DNA from 3 places in the Alcanivorax sp. IL2 genome. Region 2 is predicted to be linked to each of the others. Evidence: predicted binding sites of a transcription regulator. Region 2 holds the regulator's gene; each other region holds the start of a gene.

Region 1 (5,227 bases), 760 kb from region 2:
GGCCAGCCTGGAAGGCCGCTGAAGACGCCACATTGATCACAAACGCCTCCTTTGCCTGCTTGAGCGCCGGCACCAGGCGCCAGGTCAGATCCACCAGAGCGGTGACATTCACCTGCACCATATCCAGCTGGCGCTGCAGATCCAGATCCGCAAACTGACCTCGGTCACCAAAACCTGCATTGTTGATCAGGCCAGTCACTCCGATCTGCTGTTGTTCCAGTGCCGTTACCAGCTCGGCCGAGGCGTCAGGCTGTGCCAGATCCGAGGCGATACAGGCGACCTCAATACCGTGTCGCTCACGCAACTCGCCAGCCAGGGCCTCAAGGCGATCCAGCCGTCGGGCCACCAGAACCAGGTTTTTCCCTTCCACCGCCAACTGCCGGGCAAATTCCTTACCAATACCGGCGCTGGCGCCAGTGATAACGACCGCTTGCATGCTTTCTCTCCATTAAGTAACCATTGGTCACTAATTTAGAGGAAAGGCCCGCCCCTGTAAATAACCACTGGTCACTTAACTGAAGTGCGCCTTATCACTACCTCTGGAGAGCCTTGGCTTTCACGGGAATCTTCACTTTGCGAGCAAAGCTCCAACAGCGCCATCGCTTCAGGCCATGCCTTCTGCCACGCCCCACAGGTTGAGCTGACCATGGGGGCCTGGCGGCACAAAGCCACTGCAATCCAGAGATTGCTCTTCCTGGGCAAGCAGTCCGGCCGCTTTGCAAGCAGATGCAAAACGCTGGCGCAGCAAATGCGCCCAGGCCCCCTGCCCGCTTTGTCGCTGGTGCCAGCGGCTGTCATAGACGGCACCACCATGGAGATCCCGCATCACCGACATCACCTTCTCCGCCCGCTCCGGGTAATGCTCGTGCAACCATTCCTCCCACAGCGGCCCCACTTCATGGGGCAATCGCAACACCACATAACCCGCCTGCTGAGCACCGGCCTGGGCCACCTGCTCGACAATATCTTCCAGCTCATGGTCGTTGATGAAGGGAATGACCGGCGCCACCAGAGCAGTCACTGGCACCCCGGCCCGGCTCAGCTCACGAATCACCTTGATACGCTCACGGCCACCACTGGCCCGTGGCTCCAGCTCGCCTTTGAGACGGTTATCCAGTGTGGTCACGGACACCGCCACCGACGCTCTGCCCTGGCGCGCCATGGGCGCAATCAGGTCAAGATCGCGCAGTACCAGGGTACTCTTGGTGATCAGGCTGAAGGGATGCTGGCAATCCACCAGCACCTGCAGCAATTCGCGGGTGATACGACGCTCTCTTTCAATGGGCTGGTAAGGATCTGTCACCGTGCCCAACACAATGGGGCGGCAGCGGTAAGAAGGCTTGCGCAGGCTGTCGCGAAGCACCTCCGCCGCATTGTCCTTGCAGAAGATTTCGCTCTCGAAATCCTGCCCCGGCGACAGATCCACATAGGCATGATTGGGGCGCGCATAGCAGTAGATGCAGCCATGCTCGCAACCCCGGTAAGGGTTGATGCTCTGCTCGAAGGGCAGGTCCGGGCTGCGGTTGGTCATGATCAGGCTTTTCGCCTGTTCATGGTGATAGCGGGTGGGCCGGTTCACCGGCGCATCATCCATATCGCTATGGCTGGCGGCAAAGCGCCCCGGTATCTGGCTGAGGGTACCCCGGTTCACAGCAGGCATAATGGCTCCTGTCGAATACTGTCTTTTTGTACAGTATATCGAGAAGAGCCCGGACTCAATACTTTTTAACCAACCTTGCCCAGCCAATCCGTTGGAGCCTTGCTTGCAAGGCGAATGGCGGCGATTTACTGCCAGCACTTGGCGAAACGGGCAACCCTTTCGCCTTGCGAGCAAGGCTCCAACGGGGGAGGTGGTGCCTGCGCCCCCTACAAACTCCGCAGCTTGCGCAACTCACGCACCCCCACTGCCAGGGTCATGAAATCATGGGGGCTGTCGGCCTGCAGGGTTTGCAGCCGGTGAATGCCGAAGGCGACCTTGCGCTTGGATTTTTCTTCCCAGGCAGCAAAGCGAGCGGCGGCATTGTCGCCCTCCTGTTCCAGCACCTTGGCAGCCACCTGGCGATGCAGGCGATAAGAGTCTTCGCGCAGGTTGGCGCGAGCCAGGGCCTGCCAGCGACCCTGTACGCTCAGGTCGATGATGGCGGACAACAGCCAGAGGATCTGCAGGCGATCGCCCACCAGGAAGTAGACCTCCGCCGCCAGTTTCAGCGGCACCTGGGCCTGGGAGGCCAGCTCGATCACGTCCGGCGCACTGCCCAGCACCATGGTGTTGGCCAGCAGGCGAGCTTCTTTTTCCGGCACGCCATCGTCGCCCATGCCGGCCACGGCCTGGTCCCATTCCTGGCGGTAACTGCCCGGCAGGATATCCGGCAGCATGGCTTCCAGCTCACCGATGGACTGGCGATAACGGTTGACCGCTTCCGCCACCGGGCGGCGGCCCCACTTGTAATGAATCAGCCAGGTGGTGACGTGCTTCATCAGGCCGATGACACGACCATAGAGGCGCAGCTGAACCTGGCTGTCCACCTTGCCATCCAGGCCATCCACCGGTGCCCAGTAAAGGTCCCCATCGAATACCGCATGGGCCATGGCATAGGCCTTGACGATACGGTGCAAGGACAGACCATGCTCATCGGCATAACGGTGAACAAAGGAAAAGCCCATGCGATTGACCACCGCGTTGGACAGCACAGTGGCAATCAGCTCCCTGCGCAAACCATGGGCCAATAGATCCTCTCGGAAGGATTCCACCAACTCGCTCGGAAAGTAGTTGAGTACGTCCTGATCAAAGAAGGGGTCGTCCGGCACATCCGTGGCCAGCATGGCATCAAACAGAGCGTTCTTGGTGTAGGACAACAACACCGACAGTTCCGGCCGGGTCAGCCCCTTGCCACGGGTGCGTCGCTCGCTGAGCCCTTCATCATCCGGCAGGTATTCCACCGAGCGTGTCAGCGAGCCCTGGCGTTCCAGGGTGCGCAAGTGGTTGGCGTGTTCGTCGAGACGGCTGGCGGCATTGAATTCCAGCAGGCTCAGGGCCAGACATTGCACATAGTTATCGCGCAGCACGGCCGTTGCCACGTCATCGGTCATCCGCTCCAGTAGCGGGTCACGGGTTTCCCGGTCCAGGCGACCATCACGCAGCCGCTGGTTGAGTGGAATCTTGATGTTCACTTCCCGGTCTGAGCTGTGCACGCCACCGGAATTGTCGATGGCATCGGTGTTGATACAGCCGCCGTTCAGCGCGTACTCGATCCGCCCCAACTGGGTCAGCCCCAGGTTGCCGCCCTCGCCCACCACCTGACAACGCAGGTCGCGACCATTGATGCGGATGGCATCATTCGCCCGGTCGCCCACCTGTGCCGGACTTTCGTTGTTCCCTTTTACGTAGGTGCCGATCCCCCCGTTCCAGAGCAGCTCCACCGGTGCCTTGAGGATGGCGGTGATCAACTCCGCCGGTGTCAGGGTGCGTTGCTCAATACCCAGAGCGTCGCAGGCCTGCTCACTGAGGGTGATGCTTTTGGCACTGCGCGACCAGACCCCGCCACCGTCGGAAATCAGCGACGCATCGAAATCCTCCCAGGTGGTACCACGCGTGTTAAATAGCCGCTGACGTTCGACAAAGGTGGTCTCCGGGTCCGGGTCCGGATCAATGAAGATGTGCATGTGGTTGAAGGCCGCCACCAGCTTGATCTGTTCAGACAACAGCATGCCGTTGCCGAACACATCGCCGCCCATATCGCCGATGCCCACCACGGTAAAGGGCGTTGTCTGGATATCCTTGCCCGCTTCCCGGAAGTGACGCTTGACGCTTTCCCAGGCACCGCGGGCAGTAATGCCCATCTTTTTGTGGTCGTAGCCGGCGCTGCCGCCAGAGGCAAAAGCATCACCCAGCCAGAAACCGTATTCTTCGGCCAGGCCATTGGCGATATCAGAAAAGGTGGCGGTGCCCTTGTCAGCGGCCACCACCAAATAGGGATCATCGCCATCATGGCGGACCACGGCAGCCGGCGGCACCACCTGATCTGCGACCCGGTTATCGGTGATATCCAGCAGCCCGCGAATAAATTCCTTGTAGCAGGTGACACCCTGCTTCTGCCAGGCGTCCCGGTCCGCCGGGGTGCCCCGTTTGAGCACAAAGCCGCCCTTGGCACCCACCGGCACGATAATGGCGTTCTTCACCATCTGCGCCTTCACCAGGCCCAACACCTCGGTACGAAAATCCTCACGCCGGTCAGACCAGCGCAGCCCGCCTCTGGCCACCGGACCACCACGCAGGTGAATACCCTCCATCTGGGGTGAATAGACGAAGGTTTCATACATGGGCAGCGGCGGCGGCAGTTCCGATACCTGACTCGGGTCCAGCTTCAGGCTCACGTAGGACTTGTCGTGGCCGGCCGCATCCGGTTGGTAGAAATTGGTACGCAAGCCGGCCCGCACCACACTGAGAAAGGCACGTAACACCCGATCTGCATCCAGCGAGGCCACCTGGTCCAGCTGGTGATCCAGGGTCTGGGCCAGCTTGATGCCCTCGTTTTTGCGGCGCTCGTCGCTGATTGCGGGGTCAAAACGGGTTTCAAACAGCTGCACCAGGGAACGGGCAATGCTGGCATGGTCCGCCAGCAACTGTTCCATATAGTTCTGCGAATAGGGCAAACCGGTCTGTACCAGGTACTTGGTCAGCGTCCGCAAACAGACGATCTGCCGGGAATTGAGACCGGCCAACAGTACCAACCGGTTAAGGCCGTCGTTTTCCGTGTTGCCGTGCCAGCATTCCAGAAACGCCTCCTCAAAAAAGCGCTTCTGCTGCACCGGCCCCAGCGCGCAGTCGCCATGCACCTGCACATCGAACACCTGCACCCACAGGGCCCCACCATCACGAGGCATGACCTGAGTAGGCTCCTGTCTCACCACTCGCAGACCGAAATTTTCCAGTGCGGGCAGCACATCTGACAGGCCAATCGGTTTGTTCTGGCTATAGAGACGCAGGCTGGTGGGGCAGGCAGCCCCGTCGCCGCTATTGATGGATAGCGAGGGCAGCACCGGCTGGCGGTCATTCAATTGCGCCAGGTAGTGAATATCCGCCGCGGCTTCCATCGGGTCAGTGCTTTCCTGATAGCCCAACGGGAAAGCGTCGCCAAAGCGCTGCGCCAGCGCGGCACCCTCTTCGCCATGCTCACCCTCCTGACGCAGGATGTCGCGAAGCTGATCAGCCCAGGTGCGGGTGACT
Region 2 (5,227 bases):
CAAGACGTTTGAGTTCATCAATCACCTTTTCCTTGCCGGGAAGAATCTCGTAATGGGCCTTCCAGCCGTGTTCCGGGTCCACGCCCATGCGGTTGATCAACTGGGCCTTGGCCTTCTTCTTTTTATAGGCCTCGCGCTCTTCCTTGGGCAGGGAGCGGGTGTAGGCCGCTTCCTTGGCGCGCTCCTGAGGGGTGCTCTTCTTGGAGCCACCACTGACCGGCAGATCGCGTACGTGGCCGACACTGGACTTCACTACGAAGTCGTCGCCCAGGTAGCGGTTGATGGTCTTGGCCTTGGCAGGCGACTCCACAATAACAAGAGTTTTTCCCATTCTCAGGTTCTCAATGGCGGCGGTTTGTTGAACAGAGCGCACCAACTACAGTGCCCCGATATGGCGGTCACACAGGCGGCGCCAGTCTTCTTCGGGCGCTATTTAGACAGCGCCGGTATGGCCGGGTCAAGCTCTGCTGTCACCGACCGTCCTTTTTTAGTAGTAGACCAGAGAGAGGGTCCCCGGCAACCCTCCCAGTGAGAAACAGGTTCTGGCAAGCCACCCAAAGAGCGTTATACTGCGGGAAAGACACCGTTTCAGGGAGAGAACCGTGCCCAGTCCCTATCGCCGAATTCTGGTCGCCATTGATTGCAGTGATGAGTCTGCCCAGGTGTTGTCCCGGGCCGCCGGGGTACTCTCAGGCAATGATGGTGAACTGCATCTGATCCATGTGATCGAGCCCCTGGCCCTGGCCTATGGTGCCGATGTGCCCATGGATGTGACCGATCTGCAAAGTGGCCTGATGACACAGGCCCGGGAAACCGCCGACACCTATGCCGGCCGGTATCAGATACCCGCCGATAATGTCCATGTGGAGCTGGGTTCCATCGAGAAGACCATCCTTGATCAGGCAGACAAGCTGGACGCCGATCTGATCGTGGTCGGCAGCCACACCCGCAGCGGCCTGGCCCTGCTACTGGGCTCTACCGCCCGCGGCCTGGTACCGGGGGCGCATTGCGATGTGTTGGCGGTGAAAGTGGATCAGAAAGGCAGTTAATAGTTAACAGTGAATAGTTAATAGCGCGCGTGCCGGCGCATCCCTGACTGAAACGTAAGAGGCCGCGTCCATCCCCTGGACGCGGCCTCTTGCGTTCACAAAACAGAAAACCTGTTCCGCGAAACTGTTCACTATTCACTGTTAACTATTAACTGCCTTCACGTTAGCTGCAACGCCCCCGTCCCTTCCGCTCCCTCTTCGTTCCAGCGACATAGCAGCTCCGCCAGGCCCTGGGCCTGCACCTTGAGGGCGGCCAGTTCTTCGCGGCTGCCTTTTTCGCCATGGAAAACCGGAAGTTTGCGCATAGACTGAACCAGTTCATGATCTGGCGACTGCATACGTTTGACTTCCAGGGTCCAGCGGATGTGATGAACGATCATGTGAAAGAACGCCAGCCGGGTGGTCAACGAATAAGGGCTGTCATCCTCATTGAATTCATTGAAATCCAGGCTCACCAATACCGCTTCACGGGCAGTCTCTGACACCTTGATAGTGGCGCTGCGCGGGGTGCCGAGCAACATGGAAAGGGTGCCAAAAACTTCCCCCGGCGATACGTAATAAAGCGGCGCTTCGCCGGTGGTATCAGACAGCACTTCAAGCTGCCCTCGCAGCAGGAAATACAGGGTGGAATCCACATCCCCGGCACGAATCACAGTATCACCGGAACCGGCTACCCAAAGGCGGGTATTGTGCTCAAGCTGGGCAAATTCGCTTTGATCGTCACGGGCAATTTCATTGAAAAACGGAACACCGGATAACAGCTGCCGGATCCGTTGTTGGCCGAAGTCATTATTATTGGCCTGCTCCATCTACTATCCCCAGGTCTGATGGAATTATTATCGAAGAGCCTGCCTGCAGGGCGAATCAACACAAAGACCCGCAACCATCCAGACGCTCCTTGCATTATGCTAGTGCCACCGCAGTCACAGGGCAACGATATCCTCCCGAAAGCGATGAAATTCAGCCCACCACAACTGTTCAAATAGCACTGTTCATATTATCAGTACCTATGCTAGCATCGGTTTTGTAGCACTGTTTGTCAGCCTTGGCTGACAGCCTGGTTAGCCAGAAGCGTCGATGACGCCCGGGTATGGAACCGAAATCCTGCGGGAAACATGGAGAAGGTTATGAGCAGCAAACTCACCGATCGCCAGCAACAGGTGCTGGACTGTATCCGCGAATGTATCGCCGATACCGGTATGGCACCCACTCGCGCGGAAATTGCCGACATCATGGGCTTTCAGTCCAAAAATGCCGCCTCTGACCATTTGCGAGCCCTGGAACGCAAGGGCTTTATCAAACTCCACAGTGACCGCTCCCGGGGCATTCAATTGCTCGACAATGCTTACTGGTCGGAAGAAGAATTACCGATAGTCGGCAAAGTGGCCGCAGGGGTCCCCATTGAGGCCATCGAAAATGTGGAACGCACCGTGCCGGTGCCCCAGGGTCTGTTCAAGCAACGCCCTACTTACCTGTTGAAGGTACAGGGCGACAGCATGATCGAAGCAGGCATCTTTGATGGCGACCTGATTGCCGTGCGCAAATCCAACGTGGCACGCTCCGGAGAGATCGTGGTTGCCCGCATTGACGAAGAAGTCACAGTGAAGACCCTAAAGTTGAATAAATCCAGCGCCACCCTGTTACCGGCTAATGAAGCTTATGAGCCCATCAAGGTGCCGGCTGATCAACTGATCATCGAGGGGATTTTCGTGGGGTTGATCCGTGATCCGAATTCTTACTAGTGCCATTCTGCTATTTATGAGTGTTGCCGCCATGTCCGATACGCATCTGCTCGCTCCCTGCCCGGATTCGCCCAACTGCGTCTCCAGCCTGGCCAAAGACGAAGATCGCCGGGTAGCGCCTCTGCAAGTAGCAAAAACTCGCAAGGCCAGCATGACTCGTCTACAGGCTCTGCTGCGGCAGCTTGACCGCGTCGAGTTCGATGTGGTCGGCCAGTCCCGTATTCAGGCCCGCTTCTCCAGCCGACTGCTGCGTTTCGTGGATGATGTGACCTTCTATATTCGTGAAGACGGCGTGGTAGAGGTTCGTTCCGCATCGCGAGTGGGCTACTGGGATTTAGGTGCCAACCGTCGTCGGGTAGAATCCCTGCGCGAACAACTGGCGGAGCAGGCCCCTGATGAAAGAACCTCACACTACTCACTGCAAGACCGACATTCCCCATTGGGCTGATATCGGCGTCAATCTGACCGACAAGCAGTTCCGGGATGATCAGGATGAGGTACTCGAACGGGCCCGTTCTGCCGGGGTGACCTGGCAACTACTGACCGGCACCAATGTGGACGAATCCCGCCTGGCCATGGAGCTGGCCAGCCAGCACGATGACCTGTTTTCCACTGCCGGCCTGCATCCCCATAGCGCCCGTTTCTACTCCCCTGCCCTGGAAAAGGAGCTACGGGAATTGCTAACCCAGAAATCCGTAAAAGCCGCCGGCGAAATGGGGCTGGATTTCAATCGTGACTTTTCCCCACGCCCGGACCAGGAACGTGCCTTCGAGGCCCAGCTCGCCCTGGCTGTGGAATACCGGCTACCGGTGTTTCTCCACGAACGCGATGCCCACGAGCGCTTTGCACCCATTCTGAAAGCCCACCGGGATCACCTTGTCGGTGCGGTCGTACACTGCTTTACCGGCTCGCGTCAGGCGCTTTTCGATTATCTGGATCTGGATTGCCACATCGGCATCACCGGCTGGGTGTGCGATGAGCGCCGCGGCAAGCCGCTGGCCGAGCTGGTGCACAATATCCCGGATAACCGGCTGTTGCTGGAAACCGATGCCCCCTATCTGTTGCCCCGCGACCTGCCGGAACCCCCTCCGAAAAAACGGCGCAATGAACCTTCATTGCTACCCTGGATTGGCAAACGGGTGGCGACTTTGCGGGAGCAGGATGTGGCCAGCGTAGCGCAGTTGACCTCTGCCAATGCCCGAGCGCTGTTTACACCTAACCTCTGACTCCAGGCATCCAGGATCCCATTCTTTGTTGTGGGAGGCCCCCAATCCGACGGCTTGGGCCTGGCAACGTTTCAGCTCTGGCTTCGCCAGTGAAAGCGCACCCGAAGGGGCGGGATCACCTCCCCTTCGGGCTGGCCAACCATTTCCGCATGGGCGGAATGATGCAGCAGATGTGCCGTGCCAGTGGACAGGGTCTGGAGCTGGTTATTGGCATGCTCCGGGCCATTAAAGCGCATAATTTTGCCGCTGTCGTCGGCCACCCAGTACCAGGTATCGCCGAAGCGGACCTTGACCGTGCACACCGACAGGCAGGCCGAGAAAATCTCGACTTCATCGGCCTTGCGCTTGTGCAGTTTTTTGGGGCTTATCGTTTCCATGGCAACAATGATGATCTTGCCGCTGTGAAGCCTGCATCAATCAGCCTGCCAGAAACTGCTGTACATCCAGCAGACTGAATGGCCAGCCCAGCTCCCGCCCCTCTTTCATCAGCACGGGAATGCGTTCGCCATAGCGAGCCAGCAGATCATCGTCCTCGGCCACATCAACCAGTGTCAGCGTGAGATCCGGTGCCACAGTGGACACCAGCTCACGGGCCTGATCGCAGAGGTGGCAGCCCACCGTGGTGTAAAGCACTACGCTCATCAGTCCTCCACATGCCGAATGGCATAGCAGACATGAATCCTGTCATTCCGGCGAAAATCTTCCGGGATGCTCCAGCGGGAAATATCATCTACCTGATACCACTTGCTGATACTCGGGTCGAGTTCAAAACGGCGGTAGTTGCAGGAGAAATACAGTACCCCGCCCGGCTCGAGCCGGCGCATGATCTTGCGGATCAACTCACCATGGTGCTCTTCCACCACGAAGTCACTGCGCGACTTGTTGTTGGAAAAAGTGGGCGGATCACAGAACACCAGATCGAACTGCTCCTGACATTCGTCCAGCCAGCGCATGGTATCAGCGCGGACCAGCTCATGCTGGTCAGTGGAAAAGCCGTTGGCGGCCAGGTTGCAGGCCGCCCATTCCAGATAACGCTTGGAGGCATCCACGGTGACAGTGCGTTTGGCGCCGCCAACAGCCGCATGCACGGTGGCTGAGCCGGTGTAGGCAAACAGGTTGAGGAAGCGCTTGCCACCGGCTTCCTCGGCAATCTTCAGCCGCGTGGGACGGTGATCGAGGAACAGTCCCGTATCCAGATAGTCCTGCAAGT
Region 3 (5,227 bases), 320 kb from region 2:
TCGAAGGCATAGGACGTGGTCTGGTAGATCGGTGTTACCACCGCCTTGGTGGTGGGGTCCACGTGAAAGCCGGCACGCACGGCAAGGGTTTCCATCTTCATGAGCGGTCCTTGTGTTGTTGTATAGGTGAATCAGTTTCAGAGAGTATCAAACTGTTGAAGGCTTATCCGGGTTTATCTGCGGCTCACAGTCAGCAAACGCAAGCGCAGAAAATGCCCCTGAAGCGGCCACTGAATGTTGTCACCCACCTTCAGGCCCAGCAGCGCCGCTCCGGCAGGGGTGAGAATGGATATGGCGTCGCTGACTGACTGTGCTTCGTGGGGCAGAGTCAGTACCCGTTCGTGTTCCTTGCCGGTGGCCTCGTTACGAAAACGCAGGCGGCTACCCAGCGTCACTACATCGTCCGTCATGGCATCAGCCTCAACAATATGGGCACGGGCCAACTCATCGTAAAGATAATCGATCTGGTCCGACTCCCCTTTGAAGTTATCCAGCACGGCAAAAAGGCGATCACGGTCAGTGGTGCTGACGGTGATTGGGGGTAGCGTATTCATGGTGTTCTCCTGACGGTGTTAAGGGTGTGTTTGCCGGGGGCGCCGAACCCCCGGTTTCCGTCGGGTGTTCGGCGTCAGGAGAGAAAGGCAGGGATGCTCGCAACCTGGGCGAAAGCGCTGGCTGTGCGGGACGGGGCTGGGCCGTCGGAGACATTAATTACTGTGCGAACCGGGTTCATGATGCGAGATTAGCAGAGCCGGATATTTTGTCCAGTGATCTCAAAGTGCCGGGATGGTTGGCGTCGAATAAGAAAACGGCTGTGCCCTGGCCAATAACCAAAAGCAACGAATCTCATAATGCTGTTTTGTCTTGAATATGGATGATTTGGCTATTGGCAGATTTCTCCCGCAGGATGAACCTTGCCTGTGGCGTATAACAACAAGGAGATCGGGATGGCGCGAAAATTATCCATTATGGATTCCGGCTGGTTGATGATGGAAACCCGGGAAACTCCCATGCACGTGGGCGGGCTGGCCCTGTTTGCGGTGCCGGAGGATGCCCCCAGCGATTATATGGAAAGCGTTTACCGCTACATGGTGGAAGTGGACGGTGTGTGCCGGCCCTTCAGCCAGAAGATCCAGTCCCGCTTGCCAGGTCGGCTGGATGCAGCCTGGGTGGATGACAAGAATTTTGATATCGATTACCACGTACGCCATTCAGCGTTGCCGCGCCCGGGGCGGGTGCGTGAATTGCTGGCGTTGGTCTCCCGTCTGCATGCTCAGCGGTTGGACCCGAGTCGTCCTCTATGGGAGAGCTATCTGATCGAAGGGCTGGAGGGCAACCGCTTCGCCCTTTACACCAAGTTGCATCATTCCATGGTGGATGGCATGGCGGGCATGCATCTGATGCAGTCGCGGATGGCCAGCAGTGCCGATGAGCGTTTACCCGCACCCTGGTCCGGGGAGTGGGATAATCGTAAGAAGCCGCGCAAGAAAAACGTGGCCGTGGCCGCCAAGGCTGGCGTGCTGGATGGCGTTGGCAGTGTGCGTCGTGGCGCCGGGCAATTGGTGGATCTGCTGCGCCTGCCCAAAGAAAGTAACGTAAAAACGATCTATCGTGCTCCCAAGACCCAGCTCAACTGCCGCGTCACCGGTGCTCGCCGGTTTGCCGCCCAGTCCTGGTCCCTGTCGCGGATCAAGGCAGCAGCGAAACAACACAACGGCACCGTCAACGATATTTTTCTGGCCATGTGCGGCGGCGCCTTGCGCCGTTATCTGGAATCACTGGATGCGCTCCCTGCGGAACCGCTGGTGGCCCAGGTGCCCGTGTCCCTGCGCAGTGCGGATCAGGCGGAAGGCGGTGGCAATGCCATCACCACGGTACAGGTGAGCCTGGCCACCCACATTGCCAGCCCGTTGGGACGGCTGGTCGCCATTCAGGAATCCATGCAGGCGGTGAAAACCCGTCTTGGCGAGATGCCGAAGTCGGATATCGACGCCTATACGGTGATGACCAATATGCCGCTTTCGTTGGGGCAGGTGACCGGCTTGTCCGGGCGGGTCAGCCCCATGTTCAATCTGGTTATCTCCAATGTGCCAGGGCCCAAAGAGACCTTGTATTTCAACGGCGCGGAGTTGCTGGCGTCCTACCCGGTGTCGCTGGTACTGCATGGCTATGCGCTGAATATCACTGTGGTGAGTTACAAGGACAGCCTGGAATTCGGCGTTATTGGTTGCCGCGTTACCTTGCCGCATATTCAACGTTTCCTGGACTATTTCGAGGCCTCGCTGGCCGAGCTGGAATAACCGGTTTGTTGGGCGGTGCTGTGTGGCAGTGGTATCTTGCAGGCTCCCTGAGAGGATATTCCCGGAGACACAGTGCATCACGACGACATCGCCCAGGCCGTGCAGCAATTGGCCGAACAGCTGATCCAGCAATCGCTGATGGTGGTTACCGCTGAATCCTGTACCGGCGGCGGCATTGCCCAGATGCTGACGGCCCTTGCCGGCTCCTCCCGCTGGTTCGAGCGGGGCTTTGTGAGCTATTCCAATGACGCCAAGCAGGACATGCTGGGGGTGCAGGCAGCGACTCTGGAACGCACCGGTGCGGTCAGTGAAGAGACGGCGCTGGAGATGGCGCTCGGTGCCGTTCGCCATTCCCGCGGGCAGGTGAGTATGGCCGTGACCGGCATCGCTGGCCCGCAAGGCGGTACCCCGGACAAGCCCGTGGGCACGGTCTGGATAGCCTGGGGTCACTCGAGTGGTCATGCCGACGCGCACTGTTTCCAGTTTCAGGGTGATCGGGATGCCGTCCGTCAGCAGACCATCCTGGAAGCCATTCGGGGCTTGAATGCGCGCCTGAAGTCGCCACAATCGTTCCCATCCACCGGCTATTGAAAGCCGGTTTATGCCTTTCACGCCTCCCTTGCCATGCGTTGTTGATGCTGTTAGCAAGGGAGGAAGCATTAAAAATCAACCGCTTACCGCACTGATGACGTTAACCGCGTATCAGCCTGCAATTAGCCCCGGGCTGCCGGGGTTGCAATGAGCCGCCATAGCTGCTCATAATACTGTCCATATTGTCAGTGCTGACTAAAAGGTCAGATCTGGCAAGGCACAATACGGTCGCCGTCAATGAATGACGCACCAGTTAACGGAGAGGGGTCACATGAGCGATAAAGGTAAGGCGCTGTCCGCGGCGCTGTCACAGATTGAGCGTCAATTCGGCAAGGGTTCTGTCATGCGCATGGGCGATCGCAAGCGCGAGCGCATGCCGTCCATTTCCACCGGCTCTCTGGGGCTGGATATTGCTCTGGGCATCGGCGGGCTCCCGAAAGGCCGTATCGTGGAAATCTATGGCCCGGAATCCTCCGGTAAAACCACCCTCACCCTCAGCGTGATTGCCCAGGCGCAGAAAAAAGGCGCCACCTGCGCCTTTGTGGATGCGGAACACGCCCTGGATCCTGACTACGCCGAGAAGCTGGGCGTCAACGTGGATGACTTGATCGTGTCTCAGCCGGATACCGGTGAGCAGGCCCTGGAAATTACCGACATGCTGGTGCGCTCCGGCGCTGTGGACGTGGTGATCGTCGATTCCGTGGCGGCGCTGGTGCCCAAGGCGGAAATTGAAGGCGAAATGGGCGACACCCATGTGGGCCTGCAGGCTCGTCTGATGAGCCAGGCGCTGCGCAAGATCACCGGCAATGTGAAAAATGCCAATACCCTGGTGGTGTTCATCAACCAGATCCGCATGAAGATCGGTGTGATGTTCGGTAACCCGGAAACCACCACCGGGGGTAACGCCCTCAAGTTCTACTCCTCCGTGCGCCTGGATATCCGTCGTATCGGTGCGGTGAAGCAGGGTGACGAAGTCACCGGTAACGAAACCCGCGTGAAGGTGGTGAAGAACAAGGTATCGCCGCCGTTCCGTCAGGCCGAATTCCAGATTCTGTACGGCCAGGGCATCAATCAGCTGGGTGAAGTGCTGGACCTGGGTGTGCAGCAGGGTCTGGTGGACAAATCCGGTGCCTGGTATGCCTACAAGGGCGACAAGATTGGCCAGGGCAAGCAGAACGCCTGCGAATTCCTGCGTGAGAACCCGGCCATCGCCGAGGAAATCGAGCAGGAAATCCGTGCCCGCTTGCTGCCTGATCCCACTGAGGCACCCGCTGCCAAGGAAGAGGAAGCCGAAGCCGGCAATGAGTGAACCGCTCACTGAATCCGAACTGCGCCAGCGGGCTGTCAGCCTGCTGGCGAGTCGGGATCATGCCCGCCGGGAGCTGGAAACCAAGCTGTACCGCAAGCTCGGTGAGCAGGCAGCACTGCCTGCGGTGATGGCCTGGTGTGAGGAGCATGGCTTTATCGATGACCGGCGCTTTGCCGGTTTTTTTGTGCGTTCGCGCATCGACCGGGGGCAGGGCGCCCTGCGAATCCGCCAGGAACTACAACTGAAGGGCGTGGATAACGAGCTGATCGCCCAGGCCCTGGCAGAGGCCGAAGTGGACTGGTTCGCGCTGGCTCGGGACGTGCGTGCCCGGCGCTTTCGCCAGTACCCGGGCAAGGACCAGAAAGAAAAAGCGCGTCAGCTACGTTTCCTGCAACAGCGTGGCTTCGATGCCGAACAAAGTTTTGCTGCACTGGACTGTCCTCCGGACGACGATCTGTAGTCCGCTCCTCAACCCACAATCCGTATCCTCTAATTCGCCGTTGCCGCTCAGTTCGCGAAGCGGAGGGGGGCATTACCCCGATGATTCGTCTTGCCAGCAAGGCTCCAGCGATCTTCCTTCATAGAGAGAGCTTCTTCGGTACGCCGCAAGTCCCACAGAAATTTCCTGCTTGGTTCGAATCCGGTTCACAGCGTATCCTGCGCTTTTGCGGCTTGTGTGAGACTTCTCATGGAATACCTGTCTGATCCCTGGTTGGCGGCAGCCATGCTGGGTGCCGGTGTATTGGCGGGTTTTATCAACACCCTGGCCGGTGGCGGGGGGCTGCTGATCCTGCCGCTGCTGATGCTCAGCGGTATGAGCGCGGCGTTGGCCAACGGCACCATGCGCGTGGGGGTGCTGATACAAAGCGTGGAGGCGGTGCGCCAGTTCAACAAGCGCGGCACCATGCCGTTCAAGCCGCTGCCGGCGATTCTGGTGCCCTGCCTGCTGGGGACCCTGGTAGGCACCCTGGCGGCGTCCTATCTGCCGGAGTCCATTCTCAAGCCGGTACTGCTCACTACCCTGGTG

What was found. Region 2 encodes LexA, which represses DNA repair genes until DNA is damaged. Its sites were predicted from a motif close to TACTGTNTANNTANACAGTA; they were not measured.
Region 1: ACMG4N_RS12875 (PA0069 family radical SAM protein) is a predicted target of LexA. The motif match lies at 1,677-1,696, and genes of this name have one in related genera.
Region 3: recA (recombinase RecA) is a predicted target of LexA. The motif match lies at 3,063-3,082, and genes of this name have one in related genera.

Annotation. Positions count from the first base shown of each region.
Region 1 covers NZ_CP179932.1:2,774,893-2,780,119, forward strand. Annotated here, with positions in the region: gene ACMG4N_RS12870 (SDR family NAD(P)-dependent oxidoreductase) at 1-436, opposite strand, end outside; gene ACMG4N_RS12875 (PA0069 family radical SAM protein) at 605-1,660, opposite strand; gene ACMG4N_RS12880 (NAD-glutamate dehydrogenase) at 1,867-5,227, opposite strand, start outside.
Region 2 covers NZ_CP179932.1:2,015,235-2,020,461, reverse strand. Annotated here, with positions in the region: gene topA (type I DNA topoisomerase) at 1-331, opposite strand, end outside; gene ACMG4N_RS09435 (universal stress protein) at 603-1,049, shown strand; gene ACMG4N_RS09430 (cyclic nucleotide-binding domain-containing protein) at 1,208-1,858, opposite strand; gene lexA (transcriptional repressor LexA) at 2,177-2,791, shown strand; gene ACMG4N_RS09420 (DUF1499 domain-containing protein) at 2,823-3,239, shown strand; gene ACMG4N_RS09415 (TatD family hydrolase) at 3,187-4,017, shown strand; gene ACMG4N_RS09410 (DUF6482 family protein) at 4,089-4,394, opposite strand; gene ACMG4N_RS09405 (glutaredoxin family protein) at 4,435-4,659, opposite strand; gene rlmKL (bifunctional 23S rRNA (guanine(2069)-N(7))-methyltransferase RlmK/23S rRNA (guanine(2445)-N(2))-methyltransferase RlmL) at 4,659-5,227, opposite strand, start outside.
Region 3 covers NZ_CP179932.1:1,699,396-1,704,622, forward strand. Annotated here, with positions in the region: gene ACMG4N_RS07935 (bifunctional O-acetylhomoserine aminocarboxypropyltransferase/cysteine synthase) at 1-101, opposite strand, end outside; gene rnk (nucleoside diphosphate kinase regulator) at 174-554, opposite strand; gene ACMG4N_RS07945 (WS/DGAT/MGAT family O-acyltransferase) at 948-2,300, shown strand; gene ACMG4N_RS07950 (CinA family protein) at 2,373-2,891, shown strand; gene recA (recombinase RecA) at 3,163-4,200, shown strand; gene ACMG4N_RS07960 (regulatory protein RecX) at 4,193-4,660, shown strand; gene ACMG4N_RS07965 (sulfite exporter TauE/SafE family protein) at 4,889-5,227, shown strand, end outside.